Regions from separate parts of the Lysinibacillus sp. IITD104 genome, predicted to be linked through region 1. Evidence: a T-box and tRNA genes for the amino acid it is inferred to sense, from the RefSeq annotation. Region 1 holds a T-box; the other holds one or more tRNA genes.

The links. A T-box is a leader RNA that pairs with one kind of tRNA and senses whether it is charged. The one in region 1 lies ahead of argS (arginine--tRNA ligase), so its partner is inferred to be a tRNA-Arg.
Region 2: it has a tRNA-Arg gene. The T-box ahead of argS (arginine--tRNA ligase) is inferred to sense a tRNA for this amino acid. The anticodon was not compared.

What each region holds. Positions count from the first base shown of each region.
Region 1 is NZ_JBAHYH020000001.1:2,327,191-2,334,311, reverse strand. It holds gene V1L66_RS11845 (ABC-F family ATP-binding cassette domain-containing protein) at 1-1,227, opposite strand, end outside; gene V1L66_RS11840 (FAD-dependent oxidoreductase) at 1,820-3,706, shown strand; T-box leader at 3,787-4,006, shown strand; gene argS (arginine--tRNA ligase) at 4,051-5,724, shown strand; gene V1L66_RS11830 (MFS transporter) at 5,855-7,036, shown strand.
Region 2 is NZ_JBAHYH020000001.1:4,289,779-4,296,899, forward strand. It holds gene V1L66_RS21675 (hypothetical protein) at 1-343, opposite strand, end outside; gene V1L66_RS21680 (nitric oxide synthase oxygenase) at 414-1,460, opposite strand; tRNA gene V1L66_RS21685 (tRNA-Glu) at 2,217-2,288, opposite strand; tRNA gene V1L66_RS21690 (tRNA-Asn) at 2,290-2,366, opposite strand; tRNA gene V1L66_RS21695 (tRNA-Ile) at 2,374-2,447, opposite strand; tRNA gene V1L66_RS21700 (tRNA-Gly) at 2,452-2,525, opposite strand; tRNA gene V1L66_RS21705 (tRNA-Phe) at 2,531-2,606, opposite strand; tRNA gene V1L66_RS21710 (tRNA-Ser) at 2,612-2,704, opposite strand; tRNA gene V1L66_RS21715 (tRNA-Ala) at 2,718-2,793, opposite strand; tRNA gene V1L66_RS21720 (tRNA-Pro) at 2,809-2,885, opposite strand; tRNA gene V1L66_RS21725 (tRNA-Arg) at 2,901-2,977, opposite strand; tRNA gene V1L66_RS21730 (tRNA-Lys) at 2,996-3,068, opposite strand; tRNA gene V1L66_RS21735 (tRNA-Gln) at 3,085-3,159, opposite strand; tRNA gene V1L66_RS21740 (tRNA-His) at 3,169-3,244, opposite strand; tRNA gene V1L66_RS21745 (tRNA-Trp) at 3,293-3,366, opposite strand; tRNA gene V1L66_RS21750 (tRNA-Tyr) at 3,371-3,454, opposite strand; tRNA gene V1L66_RS21755 (tRNA-Thr) at 3,462-3,537, opposite strand; tRNA gene V1L66_RS21760 (tRNA-Asp) at 3,546-3,621, opposite strand; tRNA gene V1L66_RS21765 (tRNA-Val) at 3,626-3,701, opposite strand; rRNA gene rrf (5S ribosomal RNA) at 3,713-3,828, opposite strand; gene V1L66_RS21775 (SLC13 family permease) at 4,123-5,976, opposite strand; gene nadD (nicotinate-nucleotide adenylyltransferase) at 6,147-6,761, opposite strand; gene V1L66_RS21785 (nicotinate phosphoribosyltransferase) at 6,774-7,121, opposite strand, start outside.

The DNA of each region.
Region 1 (7,121 bases):
AGAATATTGGCGTAGCCATTCTACTAATGTTTTTTCAGAACCTTCGAAGTACTTGTCATGATCGTTTTCGAAGTAGCTTTGAGATGTCGTTACACCCCATTTAAATGTGCCAGCATCTGCTTCTTTTTCTTCCATTAAAATATCAAGAAGTGCTGTTTTCGCCATTGGGCTACCAAGTAAAACAATTTTATCTTCTTTGTTCATCGAGAAGCGAATGTCCTTGAATAGTGTTTCGCCTTCATGACTTGCCGTTAGGCCGTCTACTGTTAGGACATCGTTACCAATTTCACGGCCGATTTGGAAGTTGATGAATGGATATTTACGGCTTGATGGCTTAATATCATCCAGCTCAATTTTATCCAGCATTTTTTTACGAGATGTTGCTTGCTTTGATTTAGAAGCATTCGCAGAGAAACGTGCGATGAACGCCTGTAGTTCTTTAATTTTCTCTTCTTTTTTCGCATTTTGGTCTTGTGCCATTTTTTGCGCTAATTGAGAAGACTCATACCAGAAATCATAGTTCCCTACATATAATTGGATTTTAGAGAAGTCCAAATCCGCAATATGTGTACATACTTTGTTTAAGAAGTGACGGTCATGGGATACAACAATAACTGTATTCTCAAAGTTAATCAGGAACTCTTCCAGCCATTGAATTGCCTTTAAGTCAAGGTGGTTGGTAGGCTCATCGAGTAATAGCACATCAGGCTGACCAAAAAGGGCCTGTGCAAGTAATACTTTGACTTTGTCAGAACCTTCAAGATCGCCCATTAGCATGTAATGAAGATCATCTGAGATACCTAAACCGTTCAATAGTGTAGCTGCTTCTGAATCAGCTTCCCAACCGTTTAGCTCTGCAAATTCACCTTCTAACTCTGCAGCACGCATGCCATCCTCATCTGAGAAGTCTTCCTTTGCATAGATAGCGTCTTTTTCTGTTTTCACGTCATAAAGGCGTTTATTCCCCATAATAACTGTGTCTAGCACTGTATGCTCATCGTATTCGAAGTGGTTTTGTTTCAGAACAGATAAACGTTCGTCCTTACCCATCGATACATTGCCTTCTTGCGCTTCAATTTCACCAGAAAGGATTTTTAAAAATGTTGATTTACCAGCACCATTTGCCCCAATTAAACCGTAGCAATTGCCTGGTGTGAATTTTATATTTACGTCTTCAAATAGTTTACGATCGCCATAGCGAAGACCTACATTACTAACTTGAATCATGCAAGTTCCTCCTTTTTTCACAATGGCTCTAGTATAGCATGAAATATGTTCCATAGTCTATAAACATTATTAAATCAAGGTTTGGCGTTCTTTCCACATTTTTTGTTAAACATAAACTGAATAAAGATACAATAAAAAAATTAAATTTGGTGTAACTTTCTTTGAGAGTGGAGCGTCTATTGTAGTGTGATTAACTATTTTTGAAAAAGAATAGAAAAATGACATCATTTTCCATGGGGATTTTAGTTGCTTATTTACAATGGTTTCGTCTAAAATGATTCTGACTGTTTATATGTCAAGTAAATCATCACTGGTGCCCACAAGCCCATCCCCGTTTTGAATGCCAGCTACTCGTGGCTCTTTCATTTATCCTAGATTGATGTTGCTAATGTTAGACTAAAAACATCACAATCCTCATAAATGATTTCATTCATTTATCTTGATGATAATTTTATAGAGAATGCTATAAGCTAAAAAATTATTCATTTGTGGTAATGATATGCCTGCGTTCAACTAGGACATTCAGCCCTTGAGGCGGGAATGATGATTAAATAAACACATTGATGGTAAATTTAACAATTGGAGGTATATTATGGGTAAGGGCTTATTATGGACAGCCACTTGTGTAATAGTAGTTTTACTTGGGTTTGGTAGCTACTATTTTATTAAAGAAATAACAAACTCAATGGCATACAATAAATTAGTGGATGAGTATAAAAAGCCAGAACCAATTGAACATATAGAGGCAGAATATGATGTTATTGTCATTGGTGGTGAACCAGAGGGTGTTGCTGCTGCTGTTGCTGCTGCTCGAAATGGTGCGAAAACATTGTTGGTCGAAAAACGACAAGAGTTAGGTGGATTATTTACATATGGTATGCTGAATTTCCTCGACATTCCTCGTGATGGCCATAACAACTCGATAAGTGAGGGAATATTTAAGGAATGGCATGAGCTTGTTAGAGGGAATGACGCTTTTGGCATTGTAGGTGCTAAGGCAGCCTTTAAAAAGCTGATCGATGAAGAGCCCAACTTAACTTTATCCGTGCAAACCGAGATCGTGAAAGCAAATGTTAAACAACAACAATTAACGTCCGTGGAATTAAAAAATAAATACGGTACATATGTTGTGACGGGGAAATCTTTCATAGATGCTACACAGGATGCTGATTTTGCAGCCATGTCAGGCGTTCCATTCTTTGTGGGTGGAGAAGATATTGGCATAAAGGATAAGCGTATGGCTGTGACTTTAATGCTGCATCTAAAAAATGTTGATTGGGATGAAGTAAAAAAAGCGGCTAAGTCTGGTGTATTTGGCGGTGCTAATTTAAATCATACCGTTATGTGGGGCTTTACAAAGCTGCATGATGAATACAAGCCATTACAAGAGGGTACAAGATTACGAGGGTTAAACTTAGCTCGTGTAGATGATGAATATTTCATCAATGCCTTACAGATTTTTGGTATTGATGGCTTGAATGAAGCCTCCAAACAAGCGGCTATTGCCACTGGGAAGAAAGAAACGTTACACATTCTAAAATATTTACAAACAAACTTCCCAGGATTTGAAAAGGCTGAAATTGTTAGCTATCCAGAAGAACTCTACGTCCGAGAAACAAGACATATTTGGGCAGAGTATCAATTACCAATGGCAGACCTTTGGAAAAATAGTGATCAGTGGGATAGCATTGGCATTGCCTCTTATCCAGTCGATGTGCAAGCGCAAACGCCTCATGATTACGGCTATGTGATCGCATCACCAAAGCAATATGCCATTCCATTCCGTTCATTAGTACCGAAGGACATTGATGGCTTACTGGTTGTCGGACGCTCTGCTGGTTACTCATCACTAGCAGCTGGTAGTGCACGTATTGTTCCAACAGGGATGGTGACAGGTGAAGCGGCTGGGACCGCAGCTGCTCTTGCACAGAAGCATGATGTAACCTTTAGAGAAATGAGCAAGGATAAACAATTAATTGCTACATTACAAGAGCAATTGACTAAACAAGGTGCCTATGTTGATTCATTTTCAATTGAGTACCCATATCAAGGAGAATGGTATGATGAAGCCATTCAAACGCTCATTAATTACGGCCTTGTAGTGGGCGGCTATGATAATGACCTAAAAGTAGATAGTAAGGCGACGAAAATAAAGTTTGCGAAAATGTTAAAAGAGAGTATGCTACGTGCTGGTGGAGAAAGTACATCAGAAATGAAGGATCAGCTCGAAATTGTTATCAATAAAGTTTATAATCAAGGTGATGAACCCATTGAGCGAGATGAGCTAGCCCAATATTTGGCTGATGTCCTCATCGGTGAATCCAATGCGACAAGCTGGGATACGTTAGTTGAAAAAGGAATCGTCACTGAGCAAGTAGCCAAAAAAATCTCTCATAATAAGAAACTAAAATTAAAAGAGATGTATGCCATTATGGCTGATGTTATTCATTATGTAGAAAAAAAACGTTCCTCATTGTGAGGAGCGTTTTTTGCCGAATGGGCAACATAAAAAAGGTTGACGCTGCTAAGGAAGTCCTGTAATATATGTCAAAATCATAGAAAAATTCGATGAAAAAGAGAGTAATTGATGGGAAGACTGGCAAGCGAGTTAGGGATGGTGGGAGCCTAATGCAGGAACCATGAATGAAGCGCACTTTGGAGAAGATTCTCGAAATAGTAGTAGAGAATAGCGGGGCGTCACCTCGTTAACAATGGAAAGTGGTCATGTCACATGGCAACTAGAGTGGTACCACGGGATTATCATGCTCTCGTCTCTAATTATAGAGGCGAGGGCTTTTTTATTTGGATAGGAGGAGGAGCAAGATGAATAAACAAATCGCCGATAGTATAGCAGTCGTATTAAAGCAGCAAATAACAGGGGAGGAAATATTGTCACTATTAGAAAAACCAAAAAGCTTGGAGCTAGGGGACGTGGCCTTTCCATGCTTTACCCTAGCGAAAGTGTGGAAACAGTCTCCACAAAGTATCGCAGCACAAATAGCAAGTCAATTAAACCATGACAGTATCGAGCGTGTGCAAGCCGTTGGTGGCTATGTCAATATTTTTCTAGCTCAGCAACAGGTAACGCAACAGGTGTTGAGCAAGATTCTACGCGATAAGCAACAATATGGTACTAGCTCAACAAAGATGGGAACGGTCGTCTTGGATTTTTCATCTCCTAATATTGCCAAGCCCTTCTCAATGGGACATTTACGTTCAACGGTTATCGGCAATGCCTTAGCAAATATAGCAGAGAAAAATGGCTATCAAGCGATTCGTATCAATCATTTAGGGGACTGGGGTACACAGTTTGGTAAGCTTATTGTTGCCTATCAGCTTTGGGGGGACAAACAGGCTATTTCAGCGTCACCGATTAAGGAGTTGCTAAAGATTTATGTGAAATTTCATGAAGAGGCAGAGCAAGATCCAACACTGAATGAACAGGCTCGTGCCGCCTTTAAAGCATTGGAGGATGGTGATGCAGAGGCACTAGCATTGTGGCAATGGTTCCGAGATGTGTCATTAGATGAGTTTCAAACAATCTATAAGCTGTTAGGAATTGATTTTGATGCCTTTACAGGTGAAGCCTTTTACAATGACAAAATGACGCCCGTTGTGACAGCGCTAAAAGACAAAGGGCTACTCGTAGAATCAGACGGTGCGTATGTTGTGGAGATGGAGGAGATGCCTCCATGTTTAATAACGAAAACGGATGGTGCCACGCTGTATGCGACGCGTGATTTAGCAGCCGCCCTGTATCGTCAACAGCACTATCAGCCCGAAAAGATGTTCTATGTCGTTGGTAATGAGCAGTCCCTCCACTTTAAACAACTTTTTCAGGTCATCGAAAAAATGGGCGATCCTTGGGCAAAGAATCTACAGCATGTCCCATTTGGCATGATGCTGAAGGATGGCAAAAAAATGTCGACTCGTAAAGGCAAGGTGGTGTTATTAGCAGATGTGCTAGCTGAGGCCATTGCGACGGCAAAGCGTAATATTGAGCAGAAAAATCCTCATCTTTCAAATAAAGAGCAAGTAGCACAGCAAGTGGGGGTTGGAGCGGTAATTTTTAATGATTTAAAATCCCATCGTCTAAACGATATTGAATTTTCAATCGAGCAGATGATGAATTTTGAAGGCGAAACAGGTCCATATGTACAGTATACGTATGCGCGTATTTGCTCTATTTTAGATAAAGCGAAAGCTCCGACTCAAGGTAAGATATTGAATTCTTTAGGAGAGCTGGCTTGGCCGATTATCTTATTACTAGAACAGTTTCCCAAAACGGTAGCTATGGCTTTTGAGCAGGCTGATCCGTCTCAAATAGCGAAATATGCCTTACAATTGGCACGCTTATTCAATAAATATTATGCACAGCACAAAATAGTAGCAGATGATGAACAGCAAGCATCCCGTCTTGCACTATGTCAGAGTGTCGCCATTGTTTTAAAAGAGTCATTAGCCTTATTAGGTATTGAAGCACCAGAAAATATGTAATAAACAATAGCCATTTAAAGGCAAACTGGCCAATGATTGACCATCCTTCGAAAACATGATAAAAGGATAGAGGAATCCATGCAAGCTTTTCATAAATGAAGGCTGCGTAATAGTAGAGAGGATCGAACAAATGGCTAAAAAACAATGGACCATTTCACTCACCTTCGTAGTCATTAGTATATTTTTTGTTGCACTTAATATGAGACCAGCCGTCACGGGAATAGGACCTCTTTTTAACATCCTCATGACATCCTTACATGTCTCGAATACAAGCATGAGCTTTCTCACAGCGATTCCCGTTTTTTGTATGGGATTATTTGCTCCATTGGCTGTCCCGCTTCAGCGAAAAATGGGCACGAAATCAGCTATCACCCTTTTAGTGGCTATCCTGGTCGTCGCGAATGGGCTACGCTTTTTCCAAGCAAGCTATCTCTTGCTCATCGTGACAAGCTTTGCGGCAGGCTTAGCGATTGCAATGATTGGTCCTATTCTAAATGCTTATATTAAGAAAAAGTTTCCAGAACGCTTTACGACAGTAGTCGGTATCTATTCATTCGGTATAGGCGTAGGGGCTACTTTAAGTGCAGCCTTAACCGTGACTTTTTATCAGAGTTTCAGTAATAGCTGGACAATCGCCCTTGGTATGTGGTCAATCCTTGCGATAGTTGCTCTCGCTATCTGGCTAGCGGCAATTCCATCCGAACACAACGAGCAGCTACACCAAGTAACTGCGTCAGAAGATGTCCGTAATCCGTGGACATCTAGACGTGCCTGGGTAATCTTACTGTACTTTGGTTTACAAACATCACTTTTTTTCTCAATCATGTCATGGCTTACACCGCTATTGCAGGATAAAGGCCTGTCATTAGAGGCAGCAAGTACCATGCTGACCATTATGTCGATTGTACAAATGATAGGGAATATGGCGGTACCAATGTTCATGGAAAAATGGCCCAGTCGAATGGCATGGCTACTAGTGTTAAGCTTTGTTGGCGTGATAGGATTTATGCTGCTGTGGCTGACAACAGGTATTTACCTATGGCTGGCTGTTTTATTAATTGGTATTGTGTTAAGTGGGCTGTTTCCAATCGGCCTATTGTTGCCTCTTGATGAAGCCAAAAATGATCAGGAGGCCACTAGTTGGTCATCTATGGTGTTGGCAGGAGGCTTTATGGTAAGTGCCATTATCCCCATTCTAATAGGCGTTTGCTATGACCTAACTAGCAACCATATATGGACGTATCTGATCTTTGTACTATTAATGCTCGGCATTCTAGTAACGACAGGACTATTAAGGAAAAAATCATTGTAAGAGACATGTGTCAGGTTGCACATGTCTTTTTATGTGAAAATTATTTTGTGGGTATGATATCCTTCCATCCTCATAGCAAATTTCG
Region 2 (7,121 bases), 2.0 Mb from region 1:
CATTGTCCTCATGTTCTCTCCATAAATAGTTGACTTTTAATAGCTCCTGCATATTTTCAACAGTATTGGTTGGGTCTAGATAATCCTTCGTAATAGCATGTGCCACAGCTAAATATAACTGTAATTCTTGTAAGGAGACATCCTCTATTTTTTTACTTTTAAGCTTTTTTAAAAGAATAAGCAAAACCCATGGTGTCACCTGCCACAGTGTACCTTGATGTTCAATTAACTCAGTTAGCTGTGTGTATTGCTCCTGTTCAATCAGCTGAGGAATAGCTGTACCTCTACCATAAGGTGTTGTCAATTGTCTCCATGGGATATTGGGAATTTGCTGATCTAACATAGTAAGCCCTCTCTCATCGAAAGTATAACGAATGGATAATTAACTATTGAAAGTAAACAGTTCCTTTACTCTAATAGCATGGTTTTTGATAAAAATAATTTGGTGTATGATATATATTTACATAGGGTTTATGAAATATATGAGTCGTTGCAGGCGAAAGTGGCGGGATTAACCATGTCCAGTTGCCTGTAACTTCTCTACCTGCTGTTTTTTCTGCTTCCTCAAACAATTTAAACTGCTGAGCCGCTGTATGATGATCAACAATGCTCACACCATCTTCTTTAAATGAATGAAGAACAGCAATATTAAGTTCGACTAATGCACGATCACGCCAAAGTGATGCTTGTTTAGTTGTATCTAGATTAAAAATTTCTGCAATAGCAGGTAGCATGTTATAGCGCTCATGATCTGCTAAATTGCGTGCACCGATTTCTGTTCCCATATACCATCCGTTAAATGGGGCTGCTTGAAAGTCAATTCCTGCCATTTGAAAACGCATACTCGAAATAATGGGTACAGCATACCACTTCATTCCTAATTTCTCCACATCGATTGACTCTGGATGGCGGATTGGAACCTCTACTATATTTTCTTCAGGAATTACAAACACTTGGGGAGTCCGGCTATCTACCTGTATAACGAGTGGTAGCACATCAAAAGCTGTTCCTTTGCCTTTCCACCCTAGAGATTCACATACTTTTGTAAACTCAATGGACTGCGAATCTCCAATAACGCCTGCCTCTGTTTCATAGCCTGCATAGCGAATTAGTTGATGATTCCAAATCCGTACTCTATCTGAAGCAAATACTGTTATTGTTGGACGGATTTTCCCATGATTTGTCGCATAATCAATATGTTCTAGTAATTTTCGGAAAATAGCCTTTTCATCTAAAACATCGCGTGCATCTACCACGTGGAGTGACTGCCAAAACAGACGTCCGATACATTTATTGCTATTACGCCATGCCACTCGTGCACCAAAAACTAACTCTTCTGTTGTTGGGTGATATTCACCTGCATCCTTAACTGCCTGTAATCTATTCTTTAACCAAAGTTCCGATTCATTTTGTTCTGTCTGGTATAGACTTAAAAACTGCTGTATCTCCTGTATTTTCATATCGATTCCTCCACTTATCCTCATATTAGAGGAACAAAACAACAAGCACCATGAAAATAGTAATTGAAAAAACATACATATTTTATATATGAAATAGTTTGTTCAAATTTACTCTATAGACTCTCTTTCGTAAGAGAATGTAAGGGAGAGAGATCCTAATTATTATAAAAAGACTACATTAATCATGTAACCTTCATAGTGTTGCAGCAAAGCAATCAATAGAATTTTGTGAAAGATAAAAGTCTTTTCATTTTAGGCTACTTACATGCTGCTGACGCTTTACTTTCGCGCTGGGGCTAGTCTCTGTCTGACTAACCCCGGCAATAAGTAGTCTTCCTCATTTATCCACACAAATAAATTGTAGGTATTCACTTATGGATGGCTGTTGTAACTCATTCCCTTCTCCACATTGAAGATAAGAGCTTATCCTCTCTGAGAATATAGATAATGGGCTTTTTGATCGCTATGCTACTATGAAAAAAGGAAAGACACTTTACAGAATGGTTGATTGGAGAGGAGCCAGCGTCACTCCGAGGGGGATTTAGCGTCACAGATGTACCCTGGAGCGAACGTAAGTGAGTGAAGCGGCTCATCGGACGCCGCCTGGAAAGGAAGCTGGCAGAACGGAAATCTACCTCTACCTTGCTAAAAGGTCTTTTTCTGCTAGTGATCTTTTTTCAACAACATGAAAAAGGAGAATATACTTAAAGGAGAATAGAAAAAAGCATGTAACACACATCTGTGCTACATGCTTGATGACCCGTACGGGATTCGAACCCGTGTTACCGCCGTGAAAGGGCGGTGTCTTAACCACTTGACCAACGGGCCGTGGCTCCGAAGGCAGGACTCGAACCTGCGACAACCTGATTAACAGTCAGGTGCTACTACCAACTGAGCTACTTCGGAATAATGATGGGCCTAAATGGACTCGAACCATCGACCTCACGCTTATCAGGCGTGCGCTCTAACCAGCTGAGCTATAGGCCCATTTTGGAGCGGGTGATGAGAATCGAACTCACGACATCAGCTTGGAAGGCTGAGGTTTTACCATTAAACTACACCCGCAATAATGGTGGGTCAGGACGGAATCGAACCGCCGACACTTAGAGCTTCAATCTAATGCTCTACCAACTGAGCTACTGACCCGAAAATGGAGGAGGTAGAGGGATTCGAACCCCCGCGCGGTGTTACCCGCCTGTCGGTTTTCAAGACCGATCCCTTCAGCCAGACTTGGGTATACCTCCAAAAATATTAAAATGGTGGAGCCTAGCGGGATCGAACCGCTGACCTCCTGCGTGCAAGGCAGGCGCTCTCCCAGCTGAGCTAAGGCCCCATTTATCATGAAAGATGGTCGGAATGACAGGATTCGAACCTACGACCCCTTGGTCCCAAACCAAGTGCTCTACCAAGCTGAGCTACATTCCGTAAACATGAATTTATTGGCGCGCCCGACAGGAGTCGAACCCATAACCTTCTGATCCGTAGTCAGACGCTCTATCCAATTGAGCTACGGGCGCATATTAATTAAAAAATGATGAGCCATGAAGGACTCGAACCTTCGACCCTCTGATTAAAAGTCAGATGCTCTACCAACTGAGCTAATGGCTCATAAAAAAAGAAAAAATGGCTGGGGTACTAGGATTCGAACCTAGGCATGACGGAATCAAAATCCGTTGCCTTACCGCTTGGCTATACCCCAATGTTAAAATGGGGCGACTGATGGGAATCGAACCCACGAATGTCGGAACCACAATCCGATGCGTTAACCACTTCGCCACAATCGCCACTATATAAATTTATAATAGCTGTATATGAACGAGTACCTCAATACCTGGCAGGGGCAGTAGGAATCGAACCCACACCAAAGGTTTTGGAGACCTCTATTCTACCGTTGAACTATGCCCCTAAAATGGTGGAGGGGGACGGATTCGAACCGCCGAACCCTAAGGAGCGGATTTACAGTCCGCCGCGTTTAGCCACTTCGCTACCCCTCCAAGGGAATGGTGCCGGCGATAGGAGTCGAACCCACGACCTACTGATTACAAGTCAGTTGCTCTACCAACTGAGCTACACCGGCAATAATAATGGCGGTCCCGACCGGGATCGAACCGGCGATCTCCTGCGTGACAGGCAGGCATGTTAACCGCTACACCACGGGACCAAAATGGTGGAGGATGACGGGCTCGAACCGCCGACCCCCTGCTTGTAAGGCAGGTGCTCTCCCAGCTGAGCTAATCCTCCACAAAAAATAAGCGAAGCGACGTCCTACTCTCACAGGGGGAAGCCCCCAACTACCATCGGCGCTAAAGAGCTTAACTTCCGTGTTCGGTATGGGAACGGGTGTGACCTCTTTGCCATCATCACTTCACTTATTCAGCTGAAAGACTTATTCTTTCAAAACTAGTTTTGCTTTGTTTTAGCGTGTCACCCTGGCGACTTGTATAATACTACACCCTTATTTTTAAAAGGTCAACACTTTTTAATAAAAAACTTTATTTTTTTTATTATCAACGGAAAACTTCCTATATTAATAACTATAAAAACTAATCACAAGCTAGTTCAATGTTAGACCATGAACTAGAAAATAATTTTATCATAATTTCCTACAAAAAAATAATAGATCTTTAAAAAAACAAAAAAACTCGGTAGAGAAACCGAGTTTTTAAAATGGGAAAAAGAACGGGATGGCTATCATCATCACAATAAACATAATAATTTGTAACGGTATCCCTATTCTTACAAAATCCATAAATTTATAGCCCCCTGCCGTCATTACCAGTGCATTCGTGGGGGAAGCAATTGGCGTAGCAAACGCCATACTTGCTGCGACTGCGACTGCAATCATAAATGTTGTGGGACTAACCTCAATGGCAATGGCAGCACTCATGGCAATGGGGGCAAACAATACTGCCGTTGCCGTATTACTAATGAATTGACCAAAAATGGCTGTCAAAATGTAAATCCCTATGAGTACACCATATGGTCCGAAACCACCTAAAGCATTAATAATACCATCAGATAAAATGGTCATGCCTCCTGTTTTTTCTAACGCTGTCGCCATTGGTAACATAGCAGCCACTAACACAATACTTTCAAAATTCATATTGCTATAGGCATCTTCCATGTTTCTCAAGCAACCTGTTAAAATCATCAGTACGGCACCAATCATCACAGAGATTACAGCAGGAAAAATTTCAAATGCCATCAAAATAATCATGAATAACATAATAATCCCCGCAATTCCAGCTTTGCCTGTAGCCGCTGCCACACTTGCGTGTTCTTTCGGCTGGCCTACAACCACGACATCCTGTGTTTCTCTTGCTAACAAAAGAATTTCATCCCATGCTCCCTGTACTAATATTGCGTCTCCAAATTTTAATTTGTGAGATACCATATCCTGAAGTTTATAACCACCCTTGCGATTAATACCAATGATATTTAGATTGTATTTTTCTCTGAAACCGAGGGAGCTAACCGTTTCATTGATAAAGCTCGAATTAGGGGTAAGCAATACCTCAGCAATACCCAGATGCTTCGATACTAATTCATCGGCTTCCCCTTCAACTAATCCTTGCATCTCAAGATGATAATCCTCAACAAAACGATGAATATCCTCTATTTCTCCTTGAACATATAACTCATCCTTGGCATGAATGACACTAGTTGGTCCTGCCATTTCTTGATAAGTCATCGGTAATAAATTAATACCCTCCTGAGATTTACGGTGAATTTTCATCATACAGAGCATATACTTAGCTGGTAGTTTTAATTCCGCTAACGATGTTTCAATAATAGGCGACTCCTCAGGAACAGAGATTTTAAATAGACGATTATTTAAATCATATTGTTTAATAATTTTTTTGGGCGAAAGTTTATAGCCTTCATTGCTTTGTGTGCGGTTTTGATCATTTGGTAATAAAATATTTCTTACAAGTACTAAATAAGTAATGCCAGCAATCATCCCCACGATGCCAATAGGAGTCACTTCAAAAAAGCCAAGTTTATTATAGCCTCGATCAACTAATAACTGACTGACAATTAAATTGGTTGGTGACGCAATCAGTGTCATCAAACCTGAAAGACTTGCCACATAGGAGAGCGGTAGTAGAAATTTAGAAGGACTTACTTTCATACTAATCGCTATACTTACAACGATTGGCATCATTAAGGCGACAGTACCTGTATTACTCATAAATGCACCGACCGATCCTACAATAATAAGAAGTAGCACAAATAACTTGAGCTCACTATTGCCTGACCATTTTAGTAAGAGTTGCCCCGCCATGCCTGCTAGGCCAGTTCGTAAAATCCCTGCACCCACGACAAATAACCCTGCAATCATTAAAACTACAGAGTTTGAAAAACCAGCTAATGCCTCCGCGGGCGTTAAAATGTCCATAATGACAAATGCTAAAAGTGACACAATTGCTACAAGATCTGCTCGTATTTTATCGGTCACAAATGCGAAAATTGTTGCTCCTAAAATAAGAAATGTTAATGTAAGCTGCACATTCATGAATTCCTTTCTAACATTAATCATTATTAATTATTGACAGCAAAAAAATTGTATACCATTGCTATTTTTATTATAGCTTACGCTGAGCCCTATATGATAAAATTCACCATCTTTTCAAAATTAAAATAAGTGTGGTAGTCATCCACACTTATAATTGTAGCTCCACTATTTTATTTTTGATAAAGATGATGTTCTTTAATATAGTTGTAACAAGCAGTAGGCAAGAGGTATCTTGGTTCTCCCCCCATTGCAAATTCTTCTCGAATATAGGTAGAGCTAATTTCCATCGCTAGCCCTTTATCGATAAGGTGAAATCTTCCATCATCATTATTTCTTAAAATGGGGGAACGACTAATGGTTGATAGCATATCGATGCCATGTCGTGCCATTACAATAAATTTATTCTCCGCTACTAATGCGTCACCCTTTTTCCATAGCCCTGCACCAATATCCACTAATAAATCAGCACCCATAATAAAATGTATCTCATCCTCTGGGTTCTTCTCTCTAAAGTATTTCATGGTGTCATATGTGTAAATATTCCAGCCTTCTTGATCCATCTCATAGGAATCTGCAATAAAACGATCGTCCTTAGCTATGGCTAACTGAAGCATATTCCAACGATGTGTATCAGCTGTTTTGATGGTTTTATCTTTGCGTTTATTTGAACAAGGCAAAAAAATAACCTTATCTAACTTACACCGATGTGCGACAGTGCTTGCTGTCCAAAGATGGACATTGGTAATAGGATCAAATGATGAACCATAAATGCCTATTCTCGCCATCGTCTCTACCTCCTACAATTTTCTTTTAAATCGTTGTGAGACCTTTTCTTTTATCGCCTGTATGCATGCCATTTTATTGTCCCAACATGCTTGACTTAAATCGACTGGATATTCTTCAGGATTCATTGTTCGCTTATATTCGCACCACAATAAATGTAAGTTTTCCTTTACATATTTTTGTGTTTCTTGAATAGTTGGCTCCTTATAAACAATATTTCCGTTTTCTACGATACTTTCATGTAACTCTTTTGCCGTAAAATTTGTAACAAATTTACTAATATACGTATGAATAGGGTGGAACATTTTCAATCTTTCTTCTTGCTGTATGTTTTCATTATCTAACGCAATATAATCTCCTTC